Regions from separate parts of the Kitasatospora sp. NPDC004531 genome, predicted to be linked through region 3. Evidence: riboswitches for the same ligand, from Rfam matches in the RefSeq annotation. Region 3 holds a riboswitch; each other region holds the start of a gene.
What was found. Region 3 has a riboswitch for cyclic di-AMP ahead of ACWEMJ_RS05030 (transglycosylase family protein). Riboswitches for the same ligand answer to the same signal wherever they lie in the genome.
Positions count from the first base shown of each region.

Region 1 (6,909 bases), on a different contig from region 3:
AGCCGCGATCACGTCGACCCGGCCGGGGTGCATCACGGGGACGGCGGCCCGCTCGGCGTGCGAGGAGTGCAGCAGCCACTGGGCGGTGTCCCGGACCTGCTGGACGGTCAGCACCGCGTGGTGGATCCGCTCGGAGTCGTAGCCGGGCAGTTCCAGCGCGATCCCGGCGACCGTGGTGACCGTCCCGGCCAGGCCGACCAGGGTGGCGCCCTCGGTCAGCGGGACGCTCGCCGCCACGGTGTCCAGCGCGGCCCGGATGTCGGCCCGGGCGGCGGCGATCTGCTCCTCGGTGGGCCGGCCGCCCGCGAAGTGACGCTCGGTCATCCGCACGCAGCCGATGTCCATCGAGTGCGCGGCCCGCACGTCCTGCTCGCCGAGCACGAACTCGGTGGAGCCGCCGCCCAGGTCGAACACCAGGTACGGCGGGCGGTGCGGGCCGCCGAGCAGCTCGCGGGTGGCGCCGGTGAAGGACAGCCGGGCCTCCTCGTCGCCGCTCACCACGCTCGGGGTGACGCCCAGGATCTCCTTGACGCCGGCGGTGAACTCGGCGGCGTTCTCGGCGTCCCGGGAGGCCGAGGTGGCGACCATCCGGATCCGCTCCGGGCCGACCCCGTAGGCGGCGATGACCTCCGCGTACTCGCGGCAGGCCGCGAAGGTGCGGGCCAGTGCCTCGGGGTGCAGCCGGCCGGTCCGGTCGACGCCCTGGCCGAGCCGGACGATCAGCATCCGGCGGTCGAGGTCGGTGATCTCCCCGGTCTCCGGATCCAGGTCGGCGATCAGCAGGCGGATCGAGTTGGTGCCGCAGTCGATCGCGGCGACCCGGGTGGTGCTCACGACTCGTCACCCTCCACTGCGTCCTCGGCGGCCTCGGCGTCCCCGGCGGCCTTGCGGGCGGCGGCGCGCTCGGCGGTCAGCGCCTCCTTGGCGGCGATCGTCGCGGCGTGGTCCTCGGCCTTGGCGCGGTTGCGGGCGACCCGCTCACCGGCGGCCTCGACCTCGGCCGGGCTGACGCACGGGCCCTTGGCCCACCAGTCCTCCAGCATGCCGATCGCCTCGTCGCCGAGCGGGTTGACGCCCTCGCCGGCCGCCAGCGAGTGGCCGACCAGCACGTGCAGGCACTTGACCCGGTCGGGCATGCCGCCGGCGCTGGGGAAGCCCTCCAGCACCTCGATGGCGTCCCGGCGGGCGATGTAGTCCTCGTGCGCGGCCCGGTAGGCGGCGGCCAGCTCCGGGTCCTCGGCGAGCCGGGCGGTCTGCTCCTTCATCACGCCGTCCGCCTCCAGGGTGCCGATCAGCGAGGCGGCCTTGGGGCAGGTCAGGTAGTAGAGCGTCGGGAACGGCGTGCCGTCGGGCAGCCGGGGCGCGGTCTCCACCACGTCCGGGTTGCCGCACGGGCAGCGGTGCGCGACGGAGCGCAGGCCGCGCGGGACCCGGCCGAGCTGGGCGGCGATCGCGGCGACGTCTTGGTCGGAGACAGGAGGGTTCTGGTGGCTCATCAGCAGTCTGTTCGTCAGGTGGGGGGCGGGTGTCAGGGTGCCGCGGGCGGGGCGGCGAGTGCGGTGTCGGCGGCGTCCACCGAGTCCCAGAAGGCGGAGTACCAGGGGCGGGCGGCCTTGGGCCGGCCGGCGCCGTCCGAGGAGGACTGCTTGTCGCCCGGCGCGGGCGGCGGGGCCACCGACACGAACGGGGTCTCGCCCGGCAGCGCGTAGTGCAGCCGCTCCCGGGCCTGGGCCTTGACGTACTCCGGGTCCTGCCAGCGGGCCTTGGCCCGGCGCAGTTCGTCGACCTGCTGGCGGGCGTGTTCGGCCTTGGCCCGCTGATCGGCGATCTCCGCGCGCTGCGCGATGTACTGCCGGGTCGGGTAGGCGAGTATCGCCACCAGCGAGCACAGGACGAGCACCAGCACGGTGGCCCGGCTGGTGAAGCGCGGGCGCGCCGCCAGTCCGGGGATCCTCCACTTGGCCATCTGGTCGCCCCTCCTGCGCATGCCGGTGCCCCGGCCCACCCTACGCGGTGGAGGCCGGGGCACCGGTCACAACAGGCTCAGCGGCTGGATCAGCCCTTGCTGTGCTTACTTGTCCGCGGAGCGGAAGCGCGGGAACGCGCCGCGGCCCGCGTACTCGGCGGCGTCGTCGAGGATCTCCTCGATGCGCAGCAGCTGGTTGTACTTGGCGACGCGCTCGGAGCGGGCCGGGGCTCCGGTCTTGATCTGGCCGCAGTTGGTGGCGACGGCGAGGTCGGCGATGGTGACGTCCTCGGTCTCGCCGGAGCGGTGCGACATCATGCAGCGGTAGCCGTTGCGCTGGGCCAGCTCGACGGCGTCCAGGGTCTCGGTGAGCGAGCCGATCTGGTTGACCTTCACCAGCAGCGCGTTGGCGGTGCCGGTCTCGATGCCCTTGCGCAGGCGCTCCGGGTTGGTGACGAACAGGTCGTCGCCGACCAGCTGGACCTTGTCGCCGAGCTTGTCGGTGATGGCCTTCCAGCCGTCCCAGTCGGACTCGTCCAGCGGGTCCTCGATGGAGACCAGCGGGTAGGCGGCGACCAGCTCGGCGTAGTACTCGACCAGCTCGGCGGCCGACAGCGGCTTGCCCTCGAACTGGTAGGCGCCGTCCTTGTAGAACTCGGAGGCGGCGACGTCCAGGGCGAGCGCGACGTCCTTGCCCGGGGTGTAGCCGGCCTTCTTGATGGCCTCGGTGATGAGGTCCAGGGCCTCGCGGTTGGAGTCCAGGTTCGGGGCGAAGCCGCCCTCGTCGCCCAGGCCGGTGGACAGCCCGCGCTCCTTCAGCACGCCCTTGAGGGTGTGGTAGACCTCGACGCCCCAGCGGACGGCCTCGGAGAAGGACTCCGCGCCGATCGGGGCGATCATGAACTCCTGGATGTCGACGTTGGAGTCCGCGTGCGAGCCGCCGTTGAGGATGTTCATCATCGGGACGGGCAGCACGTGGGCGTTCGGGCCGCCCAGGTAGCGGAACAGCGGCAGGTCGCTGGCCTCGGAGGCGGCGTGCGCGACGGCCAGCGAGACGCCGAGGATGGCGTTGGCGCCGAGCGAGGACTTGTCCGGGGTGGCGTCCAGGTCGAGCATGGCCTGGTCGATCAGGCGCTGCTCGGTGGCGTCGTAGCCGACCAGCTCCGGGCCGATCTGCTCGATGACGGCCAGCACGGCCTTCTCGACGCCCTTGCCGAAGTAGCGGTTCTTGTCGCCGTCGCGGAGCTCCAGCGCCTCGAAGGCGCCGGTGGAGGCGCCCGAGGGGACAGCCGCACGACCGGTGCTGCCGTCGTCGAGACCGACCTCGACCTCGACCGTGGGGTTGCCGCGGGAGTCGAGGATCTCACGGGCTACGACGACATCAATGGACGGCACGAGGCATCTCCTAGCGGAAGCGGATGTGTGGTCGTTACGCCCAGAGCCTAGCCGCAGACATCCCCGCGGCCACGCCCGGCCGGGCTCCGTCTCACCGTGTGGCCCGGCTACTCACTGGTAGTTCACCTGTTTGCCCGCCGCCGGATCGCTCCGGACGGCGCGAACTGTGCTGCGCGCGCCCGGAGCGGACGGATCATCGGTCGGGCCGGCGCCGGACCGGCCGCGGGGGTCAGAGCGAGAGCACCTGGCCGGGGACGATCAGGTCGGGGTTGCCGCCGATCACGTTGCGGTTCGCCTGGAACAGCTTCTCCCAGCCGCCGGACAGGTGCTGCCGGTCGGCGATCTGGGACAGCGTGTCGCCCTGCCGCACCGTGTAGGTGCCGCCGAGGGCCTGCGAGGTGGTGGCCGGCTTCGGCGACTTGTAGCTCTGCTGCGGCTGCTGCGCCTTGGGAGCCTGCTGCTGCGCCTTCGGCTGGGCCTTCGGCGTCTTGGTGGCCTTGGTCGACTGCTGCTGCGGCGCGGTGGAGCGCTGCTCCGAGCGGGAGGCGGTGTCCTGGGAGCCGCTGCCGCCGCCCTTGGTCAGGCCGGCCTTGACCGAGCAGACCGGCCAGGCGCCGGGGCCCTGGGAGGCGAGCACCTTCTCGGCCACCGAGATCTGCTGGGCGCGGCTGGCCTGGTCGGCGCGGGAGGCGTACTGGGCGCCGCCGTAGGCACGCCAGGTGGAGGAGGAGAACTGCAGGCCGCCGTAGTACCCGTTGCCGGTGTTGATGGACCAGTTGCCGCCGCTCTCGCACTGGGCGACCTTGTCCCAGGTGGAGGCGGGCGCGGCCGCCGCGCCGGTGGCGGACAGCAGCGGCAGGGCCAGGCCCACGGAGGCCACGCCGGCTGCGGCGACGGCCTTCTCGGCCTTGGTGCTACGACGATGGCGGCCGGAACCGGTGAACAGCATGGGACTTCCTCTCCGCACGCCTGCGAGGTGAGCTGTCGGGTTCGGACCGGGAGGCTGGCCCGGCCGCCGGGGAGTCGGGACGCGACTGCTGCGTCCGCTCCCGGGCGGCTTCACCCCGAGCCGTCAAAACTGCGACGGCGTTCACACCTTGGGTCCCCCGCTCCTGTCCGAATTCCTGGTCGGTGTCCCGAGGACGCGGCGGACAGGACTCGGCGTGCCGCGATCGGGGCCCACAGCTGCGGGCAAATCGGAGAGTAAGCAGACCTGATGAGCAATCACAAGCTCATATATCCACCATCACGCCGAAATTACGGACCTTCACTTCTCGTGCACAAACCGTCCACGTATGTCCGTATTGCCCGGGGCGGGGGCGCACCGCGCGCCCCTGGCAGGGGAGTTGGCGGTCACGGACCGGAGCTGGGCGGCGGCGGTCGAAACCGGGTCAGCGGGGCGTGAAGGAGACCGGGAGTTCGCGCAGCCCGCGCATGATCAGGCCGCCGCGCCAACGGAGTTCGGCCGGGTCGGCGGCGAGCTGGAGATCCGGCAGCCGTGTCAGCAGTGTGCCGATCGCGCGCTGCCCTTCGAGCCGGGCCAGCGGCGCGCCGATGCAGTAGTGGATGCCGTGTCCGAAACCCAGGTGCGGATTGTCCGCGCGGGCCAGGTCGAGGGTGTTCTCCGCCGCGAACCGGGCCGGGTCGCGGTCGGCGGCGGCCAGCACCACCAGCACCGGGTCGCCCACCGGGATGTCCACCCCGCCGATGCTCAACGGCCGGGTGGCGAACCGCCAGGTGGCCAGCTCCACCGGGCCGTCGTAGCGCAGCAGTTCCTCGATGCCGGTCTCCAGCAGGCCGGACTCGCCGCGCTCCAACGAGCCCTGGAGCAGGGCGCGTTGGCCGGGGTTGCGGAAGAGGGCGAACAGTCCGTTTCCGACCAGGTTGATGGTGGTCTCGAAGCCGGCGAAGAGCAGGATGAAGGCCATCGCCGCGGCCTCGTTCTCGCTGAGGTGCTCGCCGTGGTCACTGGCCCGGATCAGGCCGGAGATCAAGTCGTCGCCCAGGTCGGCCCGTTTGCGGTGGATCAGGTCGGCCAGGTAGGCGCGGATCTGCTTGACGGCCCGGCCCACTCCCCCGCGCTTGCCGCCGGTGTGGCGGATCATCATGCCCGCCCAGTCGCGGAGTTCGTCCTGGTCCTCGGCGGGGACGCCCAGCAGGTCGCAGATCGCGTAGATCGGCAGCGGGAAGGCGAACTCGTGGATCAGGTCGGCCTCGCCGCGCCCCGCGAAGGAGTCGATCAGGCGGTCGGTGAGCTGCTGCACCCGCGGCTCGAACTCGGCGACCCGGCGCGGGGTGAAGGCCTTCGACACCAGGCGGCGCAGCCGGGTGTGGTCCGGCGGGTCGATGTTCAGCAGGTGCGTCATCAGGTCGGCCTGGCGCTCGCCCGGGATGCCCACCCGGCCGGTGCGGTGGGCCTGTTCGCTGTGGTGCGCGGGGTTCTTGGAGAGCCGGGAGTCGGCGAGCGCCTGCCGGGCGTCCGCGTACCGGGTGACCAGCCAGGCCTCCACCCCGCTGGGCAGCGTGGTGCGGTGCACCGGGGAGTGCTCGCGCAGCCAGGCGTACGCGGGGTACGGGTCGGCGGCGAAGTCCCAGGTGAAGAGTTGCGGGTGGGCGTCGTGGGGCTGATCTGGCATGTCTTGACCGTATCTGGAACCGCCGTCGCGTGAATCCGGTCACCTGGCGGGTAATCCCTGTTGCGGAGCGTCGGGGCGAGCCTACGATCCTCCAGAACCACGGTGGGCGGCGTGCGGACCGCCCTCGGTTCCGCTCGGAAGGGGAGCAGGCCATGCGAGTAGCCGGTGCAGTGGTGGTCATCGCGGTGCTCGACGGGGGCGAGGGGGCCGATCTGGCCCGCCGGCTCTCCGCCGCCGGGGCGGCGGGCCTGCTGATCGCCGATCTCCGGCCCGGGGTCGCCGAGGACCTGGCCGCCGAACTCGACCGTCCGGGCTGCCCGGTGGTCGGGGTCTCGGGGGACGTGCACCACCCGGCGGACATCGCCGCGCTGGTGGACACCGCCGTCAAGCACCTCGGCCCGATCGACCTGTTCGCCGTCGCGGGCCCGGACGGCGAGCGGATCGTGCAGCTCGCCGATCTGCCCCGGCACCTGGACCCGCTGGCCGAGCTGCTGGCGCTGATCGGCGAGGCGATCGGCGAGGTCGTCCCGGCGCAGCGCCGCCCGGTGTCGGACGTGCCGCTGGCCGGCTGACGGCGGTCAGTCCGTCTCGGGCAGGCCCTCCGCGGCGCGGACCGCGCGGCGGTAGCGGCGGGCCGCCGCGCGCAGCGCCGCGTCCACGTCCACGCCCCGGTCGTGGGCGCGCTGGGCGATCGCCAGCAGCAGCTCGCCGGCCGAGTCGGCGGTGAGTTCGGCGGGCAGTTCGTACGGGGCGTCGGGGACGGCGGTGAACCCCGCGCGGCGGACCCGGGAGACCAGCTTGGCCGCGTAGGCGAGCGCGGGCAGACCGGCCGGGACGCCGTCCAGGACGGAGTCGCGCTGCTTCTCGGCGGCCTTCAGCTGCTCCCAGTTGGCCTCGGTCTCGGCGGAGTCG
Region 1 is NZ_JBSGDD010000105.1:12,445-19,353, forward strand. It holds gene ACWEMJ_RS29550 (Ppx/GppA phosphatase family protein) at 1-834, opposite strand, end outside; partial or broken gene ACWEMJ_RS29555 (DUF501 domain-containing protein) at 984-1,496, opposite strand; gene ACWEMJ_RS29560 (FtsB family cell division protein) at 1,529-1,966, opposite strand; gene eno (phosphopyruvate hydratase) at 2,072-3,361, opposite strand; gene ACWEMJ_RS29570 (transglycosylase family protein) at 3,591-4,310, opposite strand; cyclic di-AMP (ydaO/yuaA leader) riboswitch at 4,314-4,501, opposite strand; gene ACWEMJ_RS29575 (cytochrome P450 family protein) at 4,753-5,997, opposite strand; gene ACWEMJ_RS29580 (SDR family NAD(P)-dependent oxidoreductase) at 6,150-6,569, shown strand; gene ACWEMJ_RS29585 (MazG family protein) at 6,576-6,909, opposite strand, start outside.
Region 1: linked by a shared signal. The riboswitch ahead of ACWEMJ_RS29570 (transglycosylase family protein) and the one ahead of ACWEMJ_RS05030 (transglycosylase family protein) in region 3 are both predicted to bind cyclic di-AMP.

Region 2 (6,909 bases), on a different contig from region 3:
GGCGGGCGAGTGGTCGGTGAAGCCGGTGGAGGACTCGCCGAGGCCGCGCAGGTCCATGGTGACCACCCGGTGCCCGGCGGCGGTCAGCAGCGGGGCGAGGTGCCGGTAGACGGCGCGCTTGTCGAGCATGCCCGGCAGCAGGACCACCGGGACGCCGGCGCCGGGGGTGTCGTCGTACGCGATCCGGCCGCCGGGGACGTCGAGGTACCGGGTGGTGCCGAGGGTGCTGTTCACGGGGGGCCTCCTGGACGGGCGGTGCGGTGCGCCGGGCCCCGGAGGCCGAGCGACTGCCGATAGCCACAAAGCTATGGCTAATAGCCTTAGCCGTCAACCCCGGAACGGTCAGACTCCGCCCACCTTGAACGGGTCGTGCTCGGCGAGCAGCTTCTCCAGGCGCGCCTGGTCCACCCGGGTGGTGATCGCGCCCTCCTCCTGGCGGTCCCGGACCACCTTGGCCAGCGTGAACGCGGAGGTGATCACGTACAGCACCCCGACGGCGAGGAAGGCCCGCATCCAGGCGCTCACCGGCAGGTAGGCGATCCCGAGCACGAGGGCCGCGGTGGCCAGCCCGAAGGAGGCGACGGACTGCAGGAAGTAGGCGGAGGTGGTGCGGTGCGGCACGGTTGCGGTCATGGCACCAGGCTCCCGCCGGCCCGGCGGCCGGTCGTGAGTACGGATACCTACGCGCGCGGTCGCGATCCGTCATTCTCGAACTGGTGAATCGTCACAAATCGCCCATAGGGCGTCAGGAAAACTTCGTCGTCTCGTGGTAGGCGCTTGGAATCATGGGGTCCATAGGATTAACGTTTGATAACGCAGCGCGGTCGGCAACGCCGTAACCATGCGGCACCGTGCGCCACGCCTAATCCACTTGGGCTCACCCTCCGGGGCGTCCCAGGAGCCGGGGAACCACGTTCCACCGGGGTGAATCGGAACGGCCCCAGGGCCCGACCGTAGGAGACCTTCCACCTCCGAACCCGTCAGCTAACCCGGTCGGCGGCAGGGAAGGAAAGGAGCACGCCCCCGTGGCGTCGACCTACACCGAGAGCACCGGCACCCAGCTCCTCGACCACCCGGTCGAGGCGGAAGGCGCCCGACACCGGCTGCCGCGCCAGTCCCGCGCCGGCGCGCCCCTGCTGGGCGTCACCGCGATGACCGCCGCGCTCGGCGCCACCGCCCTCGCCGCCGCCCCCGCGCAGGCCGCCGCCCCGGCGCCCGTCACCGCCGCCGACGAAGCCTCCGACGGGCTGCTCGCCGGCGACCCCGGCCTCGCCCTCGCCGCCCGCATCCAGCAGCAGGCCGACGGCCAGCGCACCGCCGCCGACGAGAACGCCCGGATCGCCGCCGCCCAGGAGGCCGAGGCCAAGCGGGCCGCCCAGCAGGCCGAGGCCGAACGCGCCGCGCACCGGCTGCCGGTGGCCGGCTACCAGCTGAGCGCGCAGTTCGCGCAGTCCGGCTCGCACTGGGCGCACCTGCACACCGGCCTCGACTTCGCCGCCCGCACCGGCACCCCCGTCACCGCGATCGCCGGCGGCACCGTCACCTCGGCGGGCTGGTCCGGCCCCTACGGCTACCGGGTCATCCAGACCCTGCCCGACGGCACCGAACTCTGGTACTGCCACCTCTCCCGGATCGCCACCGCCTCCGGCCCGGTCGCCCCCGGCGCCCTGCTCGGCGCGGTCGGCGCCACCGGCAACGTCACCGGCCCGCACCTGCACCTGGAGGTCCGCCCCGGCGGCGGCGCCCCGGTCGACCCGCAGCCCTGGCTCCGGCAGCTCGGCCTCCAGCCGTAACGGCCCCGCCGGCGCCCGGGGACTCAGTACACCTCGGGCGCCAGCTCCGGGAACTCCTCCAGCAGCAGCCGGGCCAGCCCCGGCACCGTCCACTCGCCGCACAGGTCGATCGCGGCCTGCGCCACCGCCTCCTCGAACTCCTCGAACTCCCCCGCCAGTTCGGCCGGCATCGGCAGTCCGAGCGCGTTCAGCTCGGCCAGATTGCGGTAGCTGCGCCGCATCAGGCCCTGCTCCAGCAGCCGGCGCGCACCGTCCGAGGACACCCCGACCAGCAGCGCCCGCTCCGGGCCCCAGCCGCCGTCCGGCTCCACCCCCGGCACCCGCTCGTACGCGGCGAAGCGCTCCTCGACGTCCAGCGCCCGAAAGCCCTCCAACCAGCCGCGCACCTGCTCCAGGTCGTCCGTCGGCACCCCGTCCGCGCGCAGCAGCAGGGCGTACAGCCGGGGCCAGGTCAGCAGGTCGGAGCGGAGCAGCAGCGACTCCACCAGCACCTGGCCCTGCCAGTCGGTCTCCGCGTGGAGCTTCTCCCACCGCTTGGCGTTCAGCCGCCGCGCCGCCCGCTGGTGGTCGATCAGCAGCCGCACCGCCGCCGGGTACGCCCACGCGTCGCCGTCCGGCTGGACGTACAGGTGCAGCTGCTCGTACAGCAGGTGCTCCAGCACCGGCGAGGTCAACTCCGGGAACCCGTCGTGCAGTCGGGCCCCGCCCAGCTCCAACAGCGTCAGGACGGTCCGCACCGCCGGCTCGGGTACCGCCGCCAATCCCTGCTCGGCCGCCCAGTCCAGCAGGTCGGCGGCACGGGTACGGGGAAGCAGGTGCAGGTCGTCGTCGTCCACCCCGGTACGGTAGCCGGTCCGCGCCGGCCCCACCGGTAGGGTCGGTCGGCATGGAAACCGTCCGGCTGACCGGCCCCCGGCTCACCCTGCGGGAGTACCGCCACACCCCGGAGGAGGTCGCCGCCCTGCACGCCGTCCACGGCGACCCCCGGGCGGTCCGCCATCTCCCGTTCGAGGCCGCCGACTTCGAGGAGTGCGCCGACCAGATCGAGCTCTACCTCGACGAGGCCGAACGCGAACCCCGGCAGCACTACCGGCTGGCCGTCGACGACCCCGCCGGCGAGCCGATCGGCCAGGGCGCCCTCACCCGCGAGGGCGAGCACGCCGCCCAACTCGGCTGCGTGCTGCGCCCCGACGCCTGGGGCCGCGGCTACGCGGGGGAGCTCACCGCGCTGCTGTGCACGCTGGGCTTCGACACCCTCGGCCTGCACCGGCTGTACGCCCGCACCGACCCCGGCAACCCCGCCGCCGCCCGGGTGCTGGCCAGGGCCGGCTTCCGGTACGAGGGCCGGATCCGCGCCGAGTCGCACTGGGGCGGCGCCTGGCACGACGCCCTCCAGTACTCGCTGCTCGCCCCCGAGTGGCCCGCCCTGCGCCCGGCCACCCCGGGGTGCGGGGGTTAACCCCACCCCGAAGTCGGCAGCAGGCCTCATACCGGCACACCCGCCCCGTGCGGCACCTTTGAAGGGTGCCCGGCGCCGCCGACCGGCGGCGCCGCCCCGACCACCCGAAGGACCGCGGATGTCCACCGCTGCGTACCGCGCCGCCACCGGCGACCACCCCACCCGGCCCGGGTTCTGGCGCGCCCCGTTCTCCCGGGCCGGCTTCCGCGAGCTCGGCTTCGCGCTCAGCGGCCTGCCGGTCGCCGTCCTCGGCTTCACCACCGTCGTCGCGCTGTTCAGCACCGGGCTCGGCCTGTTCGTCACCACGCTCGGCATGCCCGTGCTCGCCCTGCTCACCGTCGCCGGCCGCGGCTTCGGCGCCGCCGAGCGCCTCCGGCTCCGCAGCCTGCTCGGCCTCGACCTGCCCGAGCCGCGCGAGGTGGCGGTCCGCCGGGAGGGCGCCTGGGGCGCGATCACCGCCCGGCTCGCCGACCCGGTCGGCTGGAAGGGCGCGCTGTACCAGTTCGTCATGTTCCCCTGGGCGATCCTCAGCTTCGTGCTCTCCACCGTCTTCTTCACCGTCGGCTGGGCGCTCCTGCTCTTCCCCGCCTACCAGTGGGTGTTCGGCCGCTACACCGACTGGGACGGCTACCGGGTCGCCGACTGGACGGACTCGCACGGCGTCCAGCACGTCTACGAGCTCCAGTCCCCGTTCCAGATCGGCGCCGTCAGCCTGATCGGCCTGCTGTTCGTCCTGCTCACCCCGCAGCTGGTCCGCGCCCTCAACAGCGCCAACCGCCTCGCCGCCCACGCCCTGCTGGCCGGCCGCTGAACATGCGACACCCCCGGGCCCGTGGTCGGATGACCACGGGCCCGGGCCGCACCCCGGGCCCGTCGAACGCCCGGAGGACCGCCGATGAGCCCGGTCTTGAACCGCCCAGCGCCCGTCCTGATCACCTCACGGCCGCTCGACGAGTACTGCGCCTACCTCGGCCTCACCCGCGCCGACCTGAGCCGGCTGCCCGGCCCGCTGCTGGACTGCCCCGGCGGGGCCGCCGCGCTCGCCGCCGAGGCCCGCGCGCTCGGCTGCCGGGTGGTCGCCGCCGACCCCGGCTACGCGCTCGGCCCCCGCCGCCTCGCCGAACTCGCCGCCGCCGGCCGCGACACCATGGCCACCGCGATCCGCCGCGACCCCGCCCACCACCTTCCCCGCACCGCCCACGGCCGGCGCCGGCCCGACAAGTACCTGCGCAGCTGGGACCGCGCCCGCCGGCTGTTCGCCGCCGACGCCGCCGCCCACCCCGGCCACTACCTGGCCGCCGCGCTGCCCCGACTCCCGTTCGCCGACGGCGCCTTCGCCCTCACCCTCAGCTCCTACCTGCTGTTCGCCTACCCGGCGCTCTTCACCCCCGCCGACCAGTTCCGGGCGCTGCGCGAACTCGCCCGGGTCACCGCCCCCGACGGCGAGGTGCGGATCTTCCCGCTGTACGACCACACCGGCCGCCTCTGCCCGCACCTCGCCGAACTCCGCGCCGCCCTCCGCCACCACCGGATCGCCAGCCGGGTCCTCACCACCACCCCGCCGCACCGCATCCTGCTGCTCACCGCCCCGGGCGGATGACGCGCGCTCAGCAGCTCTCGGCCGGCGCCGGCGCGTCCCGCAACGAGTGCACCGCCCGCAGGTACGCGCCCACCGCGTCCCGGCTGCGGGACAGGCACTCCACCCGCTCGGACAGCTTCCGGTGCTCGTGCTCCAGCGCCGCCAGCGTCTCCTCGGTCGCGCCCCGGACGTGGTACTGCCCGCTGGTCAGGCAGGGCAGCACCTCCCGGATGGTGCGGGTGGACAGGCCCGAATCCAACAGCGAACGGATCTGCCGGACCCGCTCCACCAGCGCCTCGTCGTACTCCCGGTAGCCGTTCGCCGAACGCCCCGGCTTCAACAGGCCCTGCTCCTCGTAGTAGCGCAGCAGCCGGGGCGAGGCCCCCGCCCGGTCCGCCAGCTCACCGATCCGCACGCGCGTCTCCCGTCCGCCGGAAGGACTTGACCTTCACACCGATGTGAGGGTTCGAGGATAGCGGCATGACCGCGACCCACACCGAACCCCGCACCGCCGCAGCCCCCTCGGACCGGCGCCGGGGCCTGCACTGGTCCCCGCTGCTGGCCCTGGCCACCGCCGCCTTCCTGGGCATCGTCACCGAGGCCCTGCCCGCCGGCGTGCTGCCCGAAATGGCCCACGACCTGCGGGTCGGCGAATCCGCGATGGGCCAGTCGCTCACCGGCTACGCCCTCGCCACCGGACTCTCCGCCGTCCCGCTCGTCCGGGCCACCGCCCACTGGTCCCGCAAGCGCCTGGTGCTCGCCGCCGTCGCCGTCCTGCTGGTCGCCAACGTCGTCACCGCACTCTCCCCGTCCTACCCGCTCACCATGGCCGCCCGGATCGCCGCCGGCGTCGCCGTCGCCGCCATCTGGTCCGAACTCGTCGGCTACGCCCGCCGATTGACACCGCCCGAGCTGCACGGCAGGGCGATCGCCGTCACCGCGCTCGGCGTCCCGCTCGCCCTCTCCCTCGGCATCCCGCTCGGCACCTGGTCCGGCCGGCTGATCGGCTGGCGGCCCACCTTCGCACTGGTCGCCGCCCTCGCCGCCGCCCTGCTGCTGTGGCTCGCCGCCGCCGTCCCCGACGCCTCCGGCCGCCGCCCCGGCCGCTCCGAATCCCTGACCGGCGCCCTGCGCCTGCCCGGCGTGAGGCCCGTACTGTTCGTCGTCGGCGCGTTCGTCCTCGCCCACAACGTGCTCTACACCTACATCGCCGCCCTGCTCGACCACTACGGCCTGGCCGACCGCCGCGACCTGGTGCTGCTCGTCCTCGGCGTCTCCTCCGTCGCCGGACTCGCCGTCACCGGCGCCCTGGTCGACCGCCGGCTGCGGCACCTCACCCTCGCCGCCACCACCGCCGTCCTCGCCGCCCTCGGACTCCTGCTGCTGCCCGCCCCCGCCGCTCCCCTCGTGCTGCTCGCCGCCGCCCTCTGGGGCCTCGGCTGGGGCGCCGTCGCCCCGCTGTTCCAGACCGCCGCCGCCGACGCCGGGGGCGACCGCGCCCAGACCCTCCTGGTCGCCACCTGGAACACCTCGATGGGCCTCGGCGGCGCCGTCGGCGGACTCCTGCTCGACCTCTCCGGCCCCGGAGCCTTCCCCTGGTTCGCCCTCGCCCTGCTGCTCCCCGTCCTCGCCACCGCCACCCTGGCCCGCCGGCACGGCTTCCCGCCGAAACGCCCGTGAAGCCCGCGAGAACGCAGACGGCCCGCGGGCTGCTCCTCGCGCCGAACCCGCTGGACGGGGACGGCGATCGAGGCACCGGGGATGTACCGGTGAGCCCACGGGCCGGGTGACTGCTGGGAATTCGCCTGAGCCGGAGACCAACGGCCTCACTGCCGCACAGGCAGGGGCGGCTCTAGCGAGCAGCCACCTCACGCATCCTGAAAGAACTCAACTCAGGATCACCTCCTTTCAGTGTGCTGCCAGCGTAGGCACCGCCACCGGACCGGGCAAGGGATTTATTCGGCCGCACACGGCGAAGGCCCGGAGGCGATGCCTGGTTCCCGGAGATCGCCCGGAACAGGAAGACCCCGGGGGTGGTGGCCGTGATCCGCCCGGTCGCGGGGTCGTACGTCGGCAGC
Region 2 is NZ_JBSGDD010000145.1:2,833-9,741, forward strand. It holds gene ACWEMJ_RS32380 (alpha/beta fold hydrolase) at 1-234, opposite strand, end outside; gene ACWEMJ_RS32385 (YiaA/YiaB family inner membrane protein) at 343-633, opposite strand; cyclic di-AMP (ydaO/yuaA leader) riboswitch at 853-1,014, shown strand; gene ACWEMJ_RS32390 (M23 family metallopeptidase) at 1,026-1,793, shown strand; gene ACWEMJ_RS32395 (hypothetical protein) at 1,817-2,629, opposite strand; gene ACWEMJ_RS32400 (GNAT family N-acetyltransferase) at 2,680-3,252, shown strand; gene ACWEMJ_RS32405 (sensor domain-containing protein) at 3,371-4,063, shown strand; gene ACWEMJ_RS32410 (class I SAM-dependent methyltransferase) at 4,148-4,852, shown strand; gene ACWEMJ_RS32415 (MerR family transcriptional regulator) at 4,860-5,246, opposite strand; gene ACWEMJ_RS32420 (MFS transporter) at 5,312-6,511, shown strand.
Region 2: linked by a shared signal. The riboswitch ahead of ACWEMJ_RS32390 (M23 family metallopeptidase) and the one ahead of ACWEMJ_RS05030 (transglycosylase family protein) in region 3 are both predicted to bind cyclic di-AMP.

Region 3 (6,909 bases):
GCCTTCCCTTTCCCTCCTTCGCCGCGCCCCGGGCCCGCCCGGACGACCGCAGGCCCCGGCTGCCTAGGATGACCGCCATGATCGCGGACGAATCGACAGCCACGGCGGCGGACGGGCCCACCATCCCCGGCGTGCGCAACTTCCGGGACGCGGGCGGCATCGGGGCGCTCCCCCGGGGAGTGCTCTACCGCTCCGGCGCATTGGACCAGCTCGCACCCGACGGCGTGCAGGCGCTGCTCGATCTCGGCGTGCGTACCGTCATCGACCTGCGCAGCACCCCGGAGGCCGCGGCCCGTCCGGACGCCCTCGCCGACAGTGGCATCCGCCACCTGCACGTCCCGGTCTTCGCCGAGCAGCGCTGGCCCCAGGAGCAGGCCGAGCTGTACCCGCTGATGGGCGAGCTCGCCGGGCGACCGACCGTCGCCGCGATCCGGGCCCTGCTGAGCGCCGAACGCCGGGCTGTTCTGGTCCACTGCGCGTCCGGCAAGGACCGCACCGGGGTGGTGGTCGCGCTGGTCCAGCGACTTCTGGGCGCCCAGGAGCCGGAGCTCGTCGCCGACTTCCTGCGCTCCAACACCGCGCTGGGACTCACCGCTCCCGCCCCCGGCGCCCCCACCCACGCCACCCGCCCGGTCACGGCCACCCTCCTGCGGCGCGCCCTGCTCTCCGTCCGTTCCCAGCACGGCACCTTCGACGACCATCTGCGCGCCCACGGCGCCCGCTCCGCGGAACTCGCCGCCCTGCACGCCGAGTTCCGCTCCGGGCAGCGACGGTAGGAGCTGCCGGCGCCACAGTGCCGACGAAGCGAAGCGCGCACCGAGCGGGGGCAGCGGCGTGAACGACACCGACAGACACCGGCCGCGCCGCCGGGCCGTCCGCGTGTCGCGCACCGGCCGCGAGGGCTCGCGCCGCTCCTCCGGCAGGTACCGTCTCCGGGTCGGCCTTCTGCTGCTGCTCTCGACCGCTGCCCTGCTGCTCATCTCCTTCCTCGGCGGGCGCGCCGTGTACGAGGCGGCGGACGACCTGACCTACCAGGCGGGTTGGCGCGGGATACCGCACCTGCGGATGGCCGTGGACGACTGCTGGGCGAACCCTGTCGTGGGACGGAAGGTGACCTTCGACTGCGCCGGTCGGGGCGGTCCGGCCGGCGCCGTCCCCGCCGAAGGCCGCCTGCGGCTGTCGACGAGCCCCGTCCGCTACTCCCCCGGCACCGTGCTGGAGGTCAACTGCGTGCCGACCGGCCGGTGTCTCGCCACCGGCCCGGGCCAAGCATTCGGGGACGGTGCCGGGTTGGCCATCGGCTGCTGGCTGTTCTCCTTCACTCCCGGCCTCGGGCTGATGGCAGTGAGCGCCCACCGCTCCACCGAGCGCCGGTCCGCCGGCGAAGCGCCCAGCGCCGGTTTCCTTGCTCGGCCCCACCTGCTCCAGGTGTGGTTCATCGTGCCGCCGGTCCTGGCCCTGCTGATGGAGATCCTCTCGATCTCCCTGGGCCCATAAGCCTCTCCGGGCCGGCCGGGTCAGCCGCGCGGGCGGGTCAGCCGCGGGGATGGGTCTCGTACATCCGCACCGCCACGGTGACGCCGGCCGCTGCCGTCAGGGCGGCCACCGCCCAGATCGCGGTCGTCACGCCGTACGCGTCGGCCAGGATGCCCGCCAACAGGGCGCCGACCGCGAAGCCGCCGTCCCGCCAGAGTCGGTAGACACCGACGGCGCGCGCCCGCCAGGCCGGGTGGGCGACGTCGCCGATGACGGCCAGCAGCGTCGGGTAGACCAGGGCGGTGCCCGCACCGAGCAGCGCCTGGGCGGCGGCCCACACCGGGAAGCTGGTCCCGACCGCCACAAGGCCGAGCGCGACGGCCTGCAGCAGCATGCCGGCGGTGATCAGGTGCTTGCGTCCGATCCGGTCCGACCACCAGCCGGTGAGCATCTGCCCCGCGCCCCAGACCGCCGGGTAGAGCGCGGCCAGGACGCCGATCCGGCCGAGCCCCAGACCGTGGGCGGCGTACAGCAGCGGGAAGATGCCCCAGGCGAGGGCGTCGTTGAGGTTGTTGACCATGCCGGCCCAACTGGCACTGGACAGCGCCCGGTCGCCGAGGCTGGTGGTGCGGGCTATTCGGGCCGTGCTGAACGCCGCCGGGTCGTCCTCGCCCGTCCGCGCACGAGCGGCGCCACCGCCCAGGGCCGCAGCCACCGAGGCCGTGCCCACCGAGGCCGCATGGGCGGCGGCCTCCGCCCGGGCGTGCTCCCGGGTCTCCCGGACGGCGGCGACCGTGAGGCCGAGGCCGAGTGCGACGTAGGCCGCGCCCAGCAGGAACGGCTGCGGGCGCAGGCCCCAGTGGGCGGCTATCGCGCCGGTGGCCGTCGCGGTGACGGCCACCGCGAGGTAGCCGGCCGCTTCGTTGAGACCCATCGCGAGCCCGCGCCGGGCCGGGCCGACCAGGTCGATCTTCATGATCACGGTGGTGGACCACGTCAGGCCCTGGTTGACGCCGAGCAGGATGTTCGCCGCGACGATCCAGCCCCAGGTCGGCCCCCAGGCCAGCATCGCCGGTATCGGCAGCGCCACCAGCCAGCCCGCGATCAGCACCGGCCTGCGCCCGTACCGGTCGGAGAGGGTGCCGGCGAAGAAGTTGGTGACCGCCTTGGTCGCGCCGAACGCCAGGATGTACGTCAGCGCGCCCGTGTAGGCGGACAGGTGGAAGACCTGGTCGGCGAGCAGCGGCAGGACCGTCCGCTCCTGGCCGAGCATGCCGCCGACCAAGGCGTTGACCGCCACCAGCAGGCCGAATTGCGCGAGGTTGGCGCGCAGCCCGAGCCGGATCGGCCGGCCTGCGGGGCCGCCGGGCGCGGTGGCGCCCGGGGCGGCCGCCGAGGGCGGCAGTGGGCGCTGGGCCGGGACGGACATGGGTGGCTCCCAGGTGGTGCGTGGATCGTGGTGCGTGGACCGGTGCGCCGCGGGCGGTGTTCGGGCGGTGGCGCGTCCTCGATCATATTCCACTCTTTCATGGATTAATGGGAGAGGCGTCGGCCGACGGCTGTGCGGGCAGCCTCCGGACGGACGGGAGGGCGAGCAGGAGCAGGGCGGCGGGCACGGCCAGCGCGGTCATCCCGAACAGCGTCCGGTGCACGCCGATCCCGTCCGAGAGCGGGCCGGCGAGTATCAGGCCGAGCGGCATCAGGGCCACCGCGATCAGGTGGTCGTAGGAGCTGACCCGGGACAGCACCTGCTCGGGTATGTGCACCTGGAGCGACGTCTCCCACAGCACGAAGCACAGGGAGACGCCGACTCCCGTGCAGGCCTCCAGCGCGGCGATCACCGCGACCGGGGCGCCGGATCCGATGATCAGCGCCTGGCAGGAGGCGACCGCCATCGCGACGGCCGCCACCGCCATCGGTCGGGCCGGTTTCAGGCGGAAGGCGCAGACGTCCCCGACGATGGATCCGAGACCGAAGGCGGTGACCACCACCGCCCAGGCGCCGGCCCCGCCCCACTCCCGGTCCGCCAGGACCGGGCCGAGCACGAAGACCGAAGGCAGCACCACCACGTGGTAGACCGCCATCGCGAGCATGCCCGACCACACCCAGGACCGCCGGCGGACCTGCTGCCAGCCCACCCGCAGCTCGGCCAGGATCCCCAGCCGCTCCGCCCGCTCCGCGACGGCCGGCCCGCCCACCGCGCCGAGTCTCGCCAGCACAGCGGCGCTGGCCGCGAAGCTCGCCGCGTCCACCAGCAGGGCGCCGCCGGGCCCGGCCAGGGCGACCAGCGCACCGGCCAGCACCGGGCCGACCACCAGCCCCGCCGAGTGGACGAAACCGCGCAGCGCATTGGCCTCGCGCAGCCGTTCACTCGACACCACCAGTGGGAGCAGCCCCGTGGAGGCGGGCAGGAAGAAGGCGTCCGCCACTCCGAAGACCACCATGAGCAGCGCCAGCACGCCGACCCGGGCCGTCCCGGTGAGCAGCAGCACCGCCACGGCCGCCTGGACCGCGCAGCGCACCAGGTCGGAGACCAGCATGATCCACTGTCTGGGTATCCGGTCGGCCCAGACTCCGCCGATCAAGGTGAACACCAGCATCGGCACCAGGCCGGCCCCGGTGACCAGTCCGACATCGGCGGCCGACCCGCCGATCGACAGCACCGCGAACGGCAGCGCCACGAACGAGACCCGGTCGCCCAGGACGGACAACGACTGACCGACGAACAGACGGGCGAACTGGCGTTCCACCCGGAGCACTTCGGGAATCAGCACAGCCACGGGCACCTCCACAGCGGGTCGGGGAAAAGTGATCACCGCGATGGTAGGAACCCGCCGGACGGCCTGTCGCGTGATTTATCCGCAACGCCGAAAATGCCCCGATTGCAATCAACTTGCTTTCACCGCAAGGCAATTGACGTCGCATCGGCCCGCAACGGCCCGAATCCGGGCGCCCGCCTTCCCTGCCTCGCGCTCCCTCAATCCCACCGATCGGCCAGAGTTGAGCAGCCGACCGTCCGACCCGGGCAGTCCGCCTCCGACGCCGTCCGGCCGACGTGACATGGCCGTGATGAGGGCGCGATGCGCTTGTGATTGCTCCGTTCGAGTGAATAGGCTCGGTCCGGCCCGCACCGCCGGGCCCCGCGCGCGGCAACGCCGAACCCTGTCCGCCGTGTTGCGGTTCGACCACCACAACCCATGGGCAGGGACGGGGGAACCAGGTACGTCGCCGCCCCCACGGCTTGGGGTGAAGCCGCCCGCACCGGATCCGACCGGCGCACGGCGGCCGGGCCAGCCTCCCGGTCCGAACCCGACAGCTCACCTCGCAGGCGTGCGGAGAGGATCGGGCATGCTCTTCACGGGTTCCGGGCGTCACCGTCGACAGAGTCAGGCGGAGAAGGCCGCCGAGCGGGCGATCGCCGCAGCGGGCGTCGCCGGCGTCGGCCTCGCCCTTCCCCTGCTCGCCGTGACGGGTGCGCAGGCCGCACCCAGCTCGGTCTGGGACCGGGTCGCCGACTGCGAGAGCGGCGGCAACTGGAGTTCCGACCCGGGCAACGGGCTGTACGGCGGGCTCCAGATCACCGCCCAGCGCTGGATCGACTACGGCGGCACCCAGTACGCCGACCTGCCCAGCGGGGCCACCCGCAGCCAGCAGATCGTGGTCGCCGAACGCATCCTGGCCACCGAGGGCCCGCAGCCGTGGGCCTCGTGCGCCGACACCGCGAACCTGCGCGCGGCGAACGCCCCCGGTGTGGTGGACGACAACGACGCGGCGGACGAGTCGGGTTCGCTGCGCGGCGCGCGCGGTGCCGCGGCCGCCAAGACCGCCGCGGACGGCACGGTCGCCGAGCCGCACGCCGCGCCGGTGTTCTCCGGCCTGCCCGGCTACGACCCGATCTACCACGTGTACTGGTACCAGAAGAACGGCGCCTGGTTCTGGACCAGTCACCAGAGCCTGTACGAGCGCTACGTGCAGCTGACGCATCCGCAGCCGCCCACGAGCACGCCGGCTCCGGGCACCGCCCCGACCGCTCCGTCCTCCCCGACGCCCTCCACCGACCCGAGCACCACCCCGGGCACCACCCCTGGCAGCACCCCGAGCCCGACCACGCCCACCACCCCCGAGAACGGCAGCACGAACGGGAACGGCAACGGCGCCGAGAACGGCAACGGCAACGGCACAGGCACGGGCACGGGCACCGACAACACCCAGGGCCAGAGCGGCGCCGGCGCCAACCCGTCGCCCACCCCGTCCACCGAGCCCAGCGGCACCCCGGGCCAGCCGTCCGCCGGCACCCCGGCCCCGAGCACGCCCACGCCCGGCACCCCGTCCGCCGACGCCCCGGCCCCGGCCGCGTCGTCGTCCCCGCAGCCGTACACCGTCGGCCCGGGCGACTCGCTCGCGAAGATCGCCCGCAGCCACGAAGTGAACGGCGGCTGGAGCGAGCTCTACAAGAGCAACCAGCAGGTGGTGGGCGAGAACCCGGACCTGATCCACCCGGGCCAGGTGCTGAACCTGGGCTGACGGCGACCCGGCCGAGCCGCCGTCACTTCGGGACGGCGGCCAGCCCGGTGCAGCCGCGCAGGCCGTCGCGACGTTGCTGGGCGGCCTTCGCGGCGCTGCCGGTCTGCGGAACGGGCACGCCCCGGCCGTCGATGTGCGCCGGGGTGAACGTTTCGCCGGTCACCCGCCCGTCGGTGGTGATGGTGAGCGTGGTGACGCCGGTTTCGTCGGAGGCGGTGTAGTTCGAGGTGCCGTACCAGAGGAAGTTGCCGAAGCCGTACGCCACGTAGGTGTTCCCGAGCATGCCCGCCCCGAGCATGGTGTGGGCGTGGGTGCCGACCACGGCGGTGGCGCCGGCCGCGGCAAGCTTCTTGGCGAGCGCGCTCTGGGCCGCGGTCGGGCAGGCCACGCCCTCGTCGCCCCAGTGCAGGTAGACCAGTACCACGGGTGCCTGCGCCTTCGCCTCGGTGACGGCGCGCAGCAGCGACCTCTCGTCGAACGCCGAGGCGATGCCGGGCTTGTGGTCGCCCGCGCGCCACTTCTGGTTGGTGAGTTCGTCGACCTGGCTCGCCGCCAGCACGGCGACCTTCGTGCCGCGCACGGTGGCGATGTGCGGCGCGAAGGCCTCGGCCGCGTCCTTGCCGATGCCGACCAGCGGGATCGGGGAGCCGGCCTTGGCGGCGAGGGTGTCGGCGAGGCCGTCGGCGCCGAAGTCGACGGCGTGGTTGTTGGCCTGGGAGAGCACGTCCACCCCGGCGTCCTTGAGCGCGGTCAGCGCCTTCGGGCTGGTGCGGAAGGTGTACGTCTTGGGTTCGGGCTTGCCGCGGCCGGTGATCGCGGTCTCCAGGTTGAGCACGGCGAGGTCGGCGGCGGACAGCGTCCGGGCGATCGGCCCGAGCGCGGTCTCGGCGGCGGGGGCGCTCAGTCGGG
Region 3 is NZ_JBSGDD010000006.1:118,779-125,687, reverse strand. It holds gene ACWEMJ_RS05050 (tyrosine-protein phosphatase) at 78-776, shown strand; gene ACWEMJ_RS05045 (hypothetical protein) at 835-1,497, shown strand; gene ACWEMJ_RS05040 (MFS transporter) at 1,535-2,905, opposite strand; gene ACWEMJ_RS05035 (MFS transporter) at 3,003-4,256, opposite strand; cyclic di-AMP (ydaO/yuaA leader) riboswitch at 4,653-4,821, shown strand; gene ACWEMJ_RS05030 (transglycosylase family protein) at 4,825-6,000, shown strand; gene ACWEMJ_RS05025 (CapA family protein) at 6,023-6,909, opposite strand, start outside.

Region 4 (6,909 bases), on a different contig from region 3:
CGCGATGGCGCTCGGCAGCCTGGTGATCTACGCGGTCGGCGTGCCGTACCTGGCCTTCGCCCTGGACGTGCCGCTCGCCAAGGCCGCGAGCCTCGGCATGTACCCGTACCTGATCGGCGACGCGCTCAAGATGGCGCTCGCGATGGGCGCCCTGCCGCTCACCTGGAAGCTGCTCGGCCGCCGCTGACGACCCGTCCCCACCGGGCCCGCCGCCCCTGTCGGGGCGCGGGCCCGGAGGCATGTCACACTCGTGACCATGCGCGTCTACCTGGGCTCCGACCACGCCGGATACGAACTGAAGAACCACCTCGTCGAGTGGCTGAAGGGGGCCGGGCACGAGCCGGTCGACTGCGGCCCGCACATCTACGACGCCGAGGACGACTACCCGCCGTTCTGCCTGCGGGCGGCCGAGCGCACCGCCGCCGACCCCGAGGCGCTGGGCGTCGTGATCGGCGGCTCCGGCAACGGCGAGGCGATCGCCGCCAACAAGGTCAAGGGCGTCCGCGCCGCGCTGGCCTGGAGCAAGCAGACCGCCGCCCTGGGCCGCGAGCACAACAACGCCAACGTGATCTCGGTCGGCGGCCGGATGCACACCCTCGACGAGGCCACCGAGTTCGTCGAGATCTTCCTCAACACCCCGTACAGCGGCGAGCCCCGGCACACCCGCCGGATCGAGATGCTCTCCGAGTACGAGACCACCGGCGAACTGCCCCCCATCCCGGCCCACCACCCGCAGGGCTGACCCCCGACGCACCGCGCCCGCCCGGCAGTCGAACCGGGCGGGCGCGCGTTTCGCCGGGCGCGGTCAGAAGCCGTGCGGCAGCCAGGGCTCCAGCCCCGAACGGAACGCCGCCGACACCGACTCCAGCACCCCGGGCCGCAACTCCCGCACCAGCCCCGCCGCGGCCAGCGCCGACAGCGAGCCGCCGCCCAGGTAGACCGAGCCCAACTCCCGTACGTCCAGCGCCAGATCGGCCGGATCGTCGGTCGGCACGCAGGAGGCCGGCTTGCCCGGCGCGGCCGTCAGCCGCCAACGGCCCGCGTTCCACGGGCAGAACGCGTCGGTGACCTCCAGCACCGTGTCCACCGGCTGCGCCCAGCCGCGCGCCTCCAGCGCCTTCGGCAGGTCCACCAGCCGCACGAACATCGAGTCCACCACGCGGGGCGTCAGGTGCCGGACGTCCGACACCAGGTGCAGCAGCGCGTCGTCCGCGGGCAGGTTGAACGCCTCCACCCGCTCCGTCAGGTCGAGGTCCAGCAGGAACTCCCACAGCCGGGCGTACACCCAGGGCTGCTCCGCCAGCACCGTGCGGACCCGCACCACGCCGGCCGCACCCCGCTCGTTCCAGTCGCCCTTCACCGCGAACCGGGCGTAGCCGAGCAGTTCACCGGTCTCCGGATCCTCCGCCACCACCGACTGCAGCCGGGAGAAGCCGCCGCGCGACTGCGGCGCGTCCAGCACCGGCAGCTTGTCCCAGCCGGGCCGGCGCACCAGGGTGCCCGGACGGCGGGTGGCCAGCCGGGCGTACAGCTCCTCGCAGCGCGCCAGTTCGGCGGCCGGGTCGACCAGCCGCAGCACCGCCTCGCCGCGCTGCTCCGGGGTGTGCACCCGCACCCGGCCGCGGGTCATCGACACCGTCACCTTGCGGGTGCCCTGCCCGTAGCCGAACCGGCCGTAGATCGGCGGCTCGGACGCCGTCAGCACCGCCAGGCACTCGCCGGCCGCGCGCACGTCGTCCAACTGCCGGCGCATCAGGGCCGTCAGCGCGCCGCGCCGCCGGTGGGTGGGCAGCACGCCCACCATCGTCACGCCCGCCGCCGGGAGCACCGCGCCGCCCGGCACCACCACCCGGAAGCTGAACGCCGAAGCGCTGCCGACGATCCGCTCGCCCTCGCAGACCGCCAGCGAACGCTCGACCTCGGTCAACTCCTTCCACAGCGCCCGCTCCTCCGGCGCCTCCTCGTCACCACCGAAGGCCACCTCCAGCGTGTCGTACCAGGTGTCCCACTCCTCGGCTCGCAGCGGTCGCACGGTCAGTTGGGGGTGTCGAGTCGTCATGAAGCCCTGCCTATCACCGGATCCGGAACGGTGCGAACGATTTGTCGAGCCCGCGCCGCGACCCGAACACCCGCGCACGGCCGAAACCCGCCGGAGCGTCCCACTCCCGTTGCACTCGGTGCCACCCGGGCCGTCGACGCGCGCACCGCCGGTGGATAAGGTCGGTCCCCATGGCCGGCAGCGCGCGTCCCAGAGCGACGGGCCGGGACGGCGGACCGTCCCGCGAGCCCGTGACGGCCCGGCTGCGCGCGGCGCTGTACCGGGCCCGACGCAGGCTGCGCCGCACCGGCGTCGACTACTTCCGCGGCGACGGCGCCGACTGGTGGGCGTTCGCCGCCCTCGCCCTCGCCGTGCCCGTCCTGGTCCTGCTGAACATCCTGCTCCCCGACTGGGCCCCGCCCACCGCCCTGGTGCTGCCGGTGCTGGCCGGCGCGCTGCTGCTGCGCCCCGGCACCCTGGTGCTGCTGTACGCCGTCGCCGCCGCCGGGCTGATCACCGAGTCCCTGGTGCACACCGGCGAACGCGTCGCCAGCGCCCGGCCCGAGGCCTACGCGCACGGCGTGACCCCGGGCTCCGCGCTGGTGGTCGGCGCGGTCGGCATCGCCGGACTGCTGGTCGCCCAGTTCCGCCGCCGGATCGGGGTGCCCTGGCGCGGCGGCTCCACCATGCTGTTCGACCTGCGCGAACGGATCCGGGTGCAGGGCCGCGTCCCCCGGCTGCCCGACGGCTGGCACACCGACACCGCGCTGCGCCCGGCCGGCGGCCAGTCCTTCTCCGGCGACTTCATGGTCGCCGCCCGCACCGGCCCCGGCGGCCGGATGCTGGAAGCCGTCCTCGCCGACGTCTCCGGCAAGGGCATGGACGCCGGCAGCCGCGCCCTGCTGCTGTCCGGCGCCTTCGGCGGACTGCTCGGCTCGCTGCCCGCCCACGACTTCCTGCCCGCCGCCAACGGCTACCTGCTGCGCCAGGACTGGGAGGAGGGCTTCGCCACCGCCGTCCACCTGGTGGTCGACCTGGACACCGGCGAGTACGAACTGCTCTCCGCCGGGCACCTGCCCGGCATGCACCGCCTCGCCGGGGCCGGGTACTGGGAGGTCAAGGAGGCCGAGGGGCCGCTGCTGGGCGTCTACGACGAGGCCAAGTTCGAAGGGGTGCGCGGCGTCCTCGGCCCCGGCGACGTGCTGATGCTGTGCACCGACGGCATGGTGGAGATCCCCGGCCGCGACCTCGCCGAGGGCATGGACCGGCTGATGGGGGAGGCCGACCGGCTGATCGCCACCGCGCCGTCGGCGATCCGGCACGGCGCCGCGGTCCGGCTGATCGACACGGTGGCCAAGCACGTCAACGACGACCGCGCGGTGCTGCTGGTCTGGCGGCGCTGAGGCGTTTTCGAGCCGCCGCCCAACTGCCGTGATGCGCAGGCGCGGTGAGCGCGGAGTGCCCACGGAGTGTCAAACCCGGGCGTTGATCTTCGGCCAATTCCGCAACCCCGCCCGGGCCCGCCGACGCGGGTGCTCCGGCCTGCCGCTTTGCCGCGCCGGCCAGGTCGGATCGCAGCCCGCCGACGGCGCGTCAGAACCCGTCCGCTATCGTCGCGGACGGCGAAAATCAGTCCCACCAGGCGGGTTGGGGCCCCGGGCGACCGGGCAAGTCCTTTACGCACTCAGCACGAGCGACCACACTGAGTCCGGATGGAGTGGTGGGGACACGGGGGGCAGGGGCCGGTTTCCGCCTGGGAGCCAACGCCGGCTTCCACCGAACCCCCGCCATGAATCGAGGAAGTGAGTCCCGGTGGCCTTCTCCGTCTCCGCGCTTGTCCTGTTCGGCGTCATCGTCGCGATCTTCATTCGCAACAAGCAGCTGAAGACCGGGCACGCCATCATCGCCGCCCTGTTCGGCTTCATGCTCAGCCAGTCGACCATGGCCAACCCGATCCAGCAGTTCCTCACCTCGGTGTCCAAGGCCATCGCCTCGATCGCGGGTTGACGCCCCGTCGGTCCCCGGGCGGCACGCCACGACGGACGGGAGGCTCCCCGCACCGTCCCTTCGGCCTGCCCGCGGGTGACCAGGGTCACCCGAATCGTCACGCCAGGTCCGCGCCCGATCGCGCACGGTGGCCGAAGTCGCCCACCGTGCGGGGTTCGTACGCGCACCGTCATGATCCCGTGCGCACACCGCAGCGCCCCGTCGGCGCAGCGTGACCTGGTGCTCCGTCAGCCCCTTCCCGGCCTCGGGAGCGGGGCCAATCGGCGTTTGCCAGCCTCGCGGACCGTGGGATTTGCTTCCTCCGCAGCCCGGCCAGTGACCGGGCGGGCCACCGGACGGAACGCCTAGTCCTGCCGTCGTCCGGTGCCGACCAGAAACCACGCCACGGCAGGAGCGGGGGAACCACAGGTAAGTCGCCGGGCCCGGGAACATCCGGGAACGGCTCGGGGTGAAGTCGCACTCGTGCGGCCGGGCAACTCTCGCCCGAACCCGACAGCTCACCTCGCAGGCGTCGGAGAGGAACGCCTTCATGTCCGCTCAGGGCAAGCACCGCAAGCCGAGCCTGGCCACCGTCGCCCGGATCGCCATCGCCGCCGGTGTGGCCGGCGCCGCGATCGGCCTCCCGGTCACCGCCGCCTCCGCGCACACCGCCGCCGACCAGGGCGCCCGCCCGTCGACCGTCTCGGTGGACGCCACCCCGGTCGCCGACCGGGCCCCCGCCGCGCACGACTACCGCGTCGTCTCCGGCGACACCCTGTCCCGGATCGCCGACGCGCAGCACGTCGACGGCGGCTGGGAGAAGCTGTACCAGGACAACCGCTCCGTGGTCGGCGGCAACCCGGACCTGATCTTCCCGGGCCAGAAGCTCACCATCAACGGCCAGGCCGCCGCCCAGCAGGCCCCGGCCGCCCCGGCCAAGGCCCCGGCCGCCAAGTCCGCCTCCTCGGACGCCGCCAAGCCGGCCGCCGCCCCGAAGGCCGCCACCCAGCAGGCCCCGGCCGCCAAGCCCGCCGCCAAGCCGGCCACCACCACGGCCACCGCCGCCGCGAAGCCGGCCGCCGCCCCGAAGGCCGCCGCGCCGAAGGCCGCCACCCAGCAGGCCCCGGCCGCCGCGACCACCAGCGCCAACGCCGCGTACGTCGCCCCCGCGCCGGGCAAGGTCACCACCGGTTACAAGGTGGCCGGCTCCAACTGGTCCAGCGGCTACCACACCGGCATCGACTTCCCGGTCGCCACCGGTACCGGCCTCAAGGCGATCGCCGCCGGCACCGTGGTCTCCGCCGGCAACGGCGGCGCCTACGGCAACCAGGTCGTCATCAAGCTGGCCGACGGCAAGTACGCCCAGTACGCCCACCTGTCCTCGATCTCCGTCTCGGCCGGCCAGTCCGTGACCGCGGGGCAGCAGATCGGCCTGTCCGGCGCCACCGGCAACGTCACCGGCCCGCACCTGCACTTCGAGATCCGCACCACCCCGGACTACGGCTCCGACATCGACCCGATCGCCTACCTGGCGGCCCACGGCGTCAACGTCTGATCCACGCCTCACCCCCGAAGGCCCCGCGCAGCCACCCCGGCCGCCGGGGCCTTCGGCCTGCCCGCGCCGCCTGCCCGCCTGCTCGCCGTCCGTCCGCCCGCCCGCGCGAGGCGCCCGCCAACGGCAACGGCCCCGACTGCGTGGGCAGTCGGGGCCGTCGGCCTTGCTCGGAGCGGGTGACGAGAATCGAACTCGCGTGACCAGTTTGGAAGACTGGGGCTCTACCATTGAGCTACACCCGCATACGCGTACCCGCACCGCAGTCGCGGTGGCGAGGACTGGAACAGGGTACCTGGTCGAGTCGGTGGATTGCACACTCCTTCCACGTTGTCGGCTCGCCGATATCGCCCCGGTCGGGGGCGGGCCGACGTGTACTCTTCTGCTCGGCACCACGGGGTGTGGCGCAGGTTGGTAGCGCGTCCGCTTTGGGAGCGGAAGGCCGTCGGTTCGAATCCGGTCACCCCGACCGTGCGGCAGGGTCTCGTCGGCGGGCGGGGCCCTGTTGTCGTTGCGGGGCACGGGTGTTGTGGCATCCCCACCGACGTGCACCCGGTGCCGGGCACAGTCGCTTTCGTGGTACCGGTAGGATGGACCGCTGGCGGTAGTACGGACAGCAATGCAGCCCCAACCGCCTATCGCCCTGACCGCAAGCCCCCTAGGAGACCCAACCGTGAAGAGCGCCGTCGAGACTCTGAACCCGACCCGGGTTCGACTCACCGTCGAGGTGCCCTTCGAGGAGCTCAAGCCCAGCCTCGACGCGGCGTACAAGAAGATCAACCAGCAGGTCACCGTCCCGGGTTTCCGCAAGGGCAAGATCCCGAACCGGGTCATCGACCAGCGCTTCGGCCGGGGCGCGGTGCTGGAGGAGGCCGTCAACGACGCGCTTCCGCGCTTCTACACGCAGGCCGTCGACGAGGGCCAGATCGACGTTCTGGGCCAGCCGGACATCACCGACATCGCCGGTGTCGAGAACCTGGCCGACGGCGGTGACCTGAAGTTCACCGCCGAGGTCGACGTGCGCCCCGAGGTCACCCTCCCGGACTTCGCCGAGATCGCCGTCGTGGTGGACCCGGTCGAGGTCACCGACGAGGACATCGAGAAGTCGCTGCAGCAGCTGCGCGAGCGCTTCAGCTCCGTGAAGGACGTCGAGCGCGCCGCCGCCGAGGGCGACGTCGTGGTCATCGACCTGGAGGCCAAGGTCGACGGTGAGGTGCCGGAGGACGGCACCGCCACCGGCGTGAGCTACGAGATCGGCTCCGGCCGCCTGCTGGACGGCATCGACGAGGCCGTCGTCGGCCTGTCCGCCGGTGAGTCCAAGACCTTCACCACC
Region 4 is NZ_JBSGDD010000002.1:45,442-52,350, forward strand. It holds gene ACWEMJ_RS01460 (biotin transporter BioY) at 1-187, shown strand, start outside; gene ACWEMJ_RS01465 (ribose-5-phosphate isomerase) at 257-742, shown strand; gene ACWEMJ_RS01470 (GNAT family N-acetyltransferase) at 806-2,059, opposite strand; gene ACWEMJ_RS01475 (PP2C family protein-serine/threonine phosphatase) at 2,230-3,441, shown strand; gene ACWEMJ_RS01480 (hypothetical protein) at 3,851-4,045, shown strand; cyclic di-AMP (ydaO/yuaA leader) riboswitch at 4,416-4,569, shown strand; gene ACWEMJ_RS01485 (M23 family metallopeptidase) at 4,575-5,579, shown strand; tRNA gene ACWEMJ_RS01490 (tRNA-Gly) at 5,751-5,821, opposite strand; tRNA gene ACWEMJ_RS01495 (tRNA-Pro) at 5,972-6,045, shown strand; gene tig (trigger factor) at 6,250-6,909, shown strand, end outside.
Region 4: linked by a shared signal. The riboswitch ahead of ACWEMJ_RS01485 (M23 family metallopeptidase) and the one ahead of ACWEMJ_RS05030 (transglycosylase family protein) in region 3 are both predicted to bind cyclic di-AMP.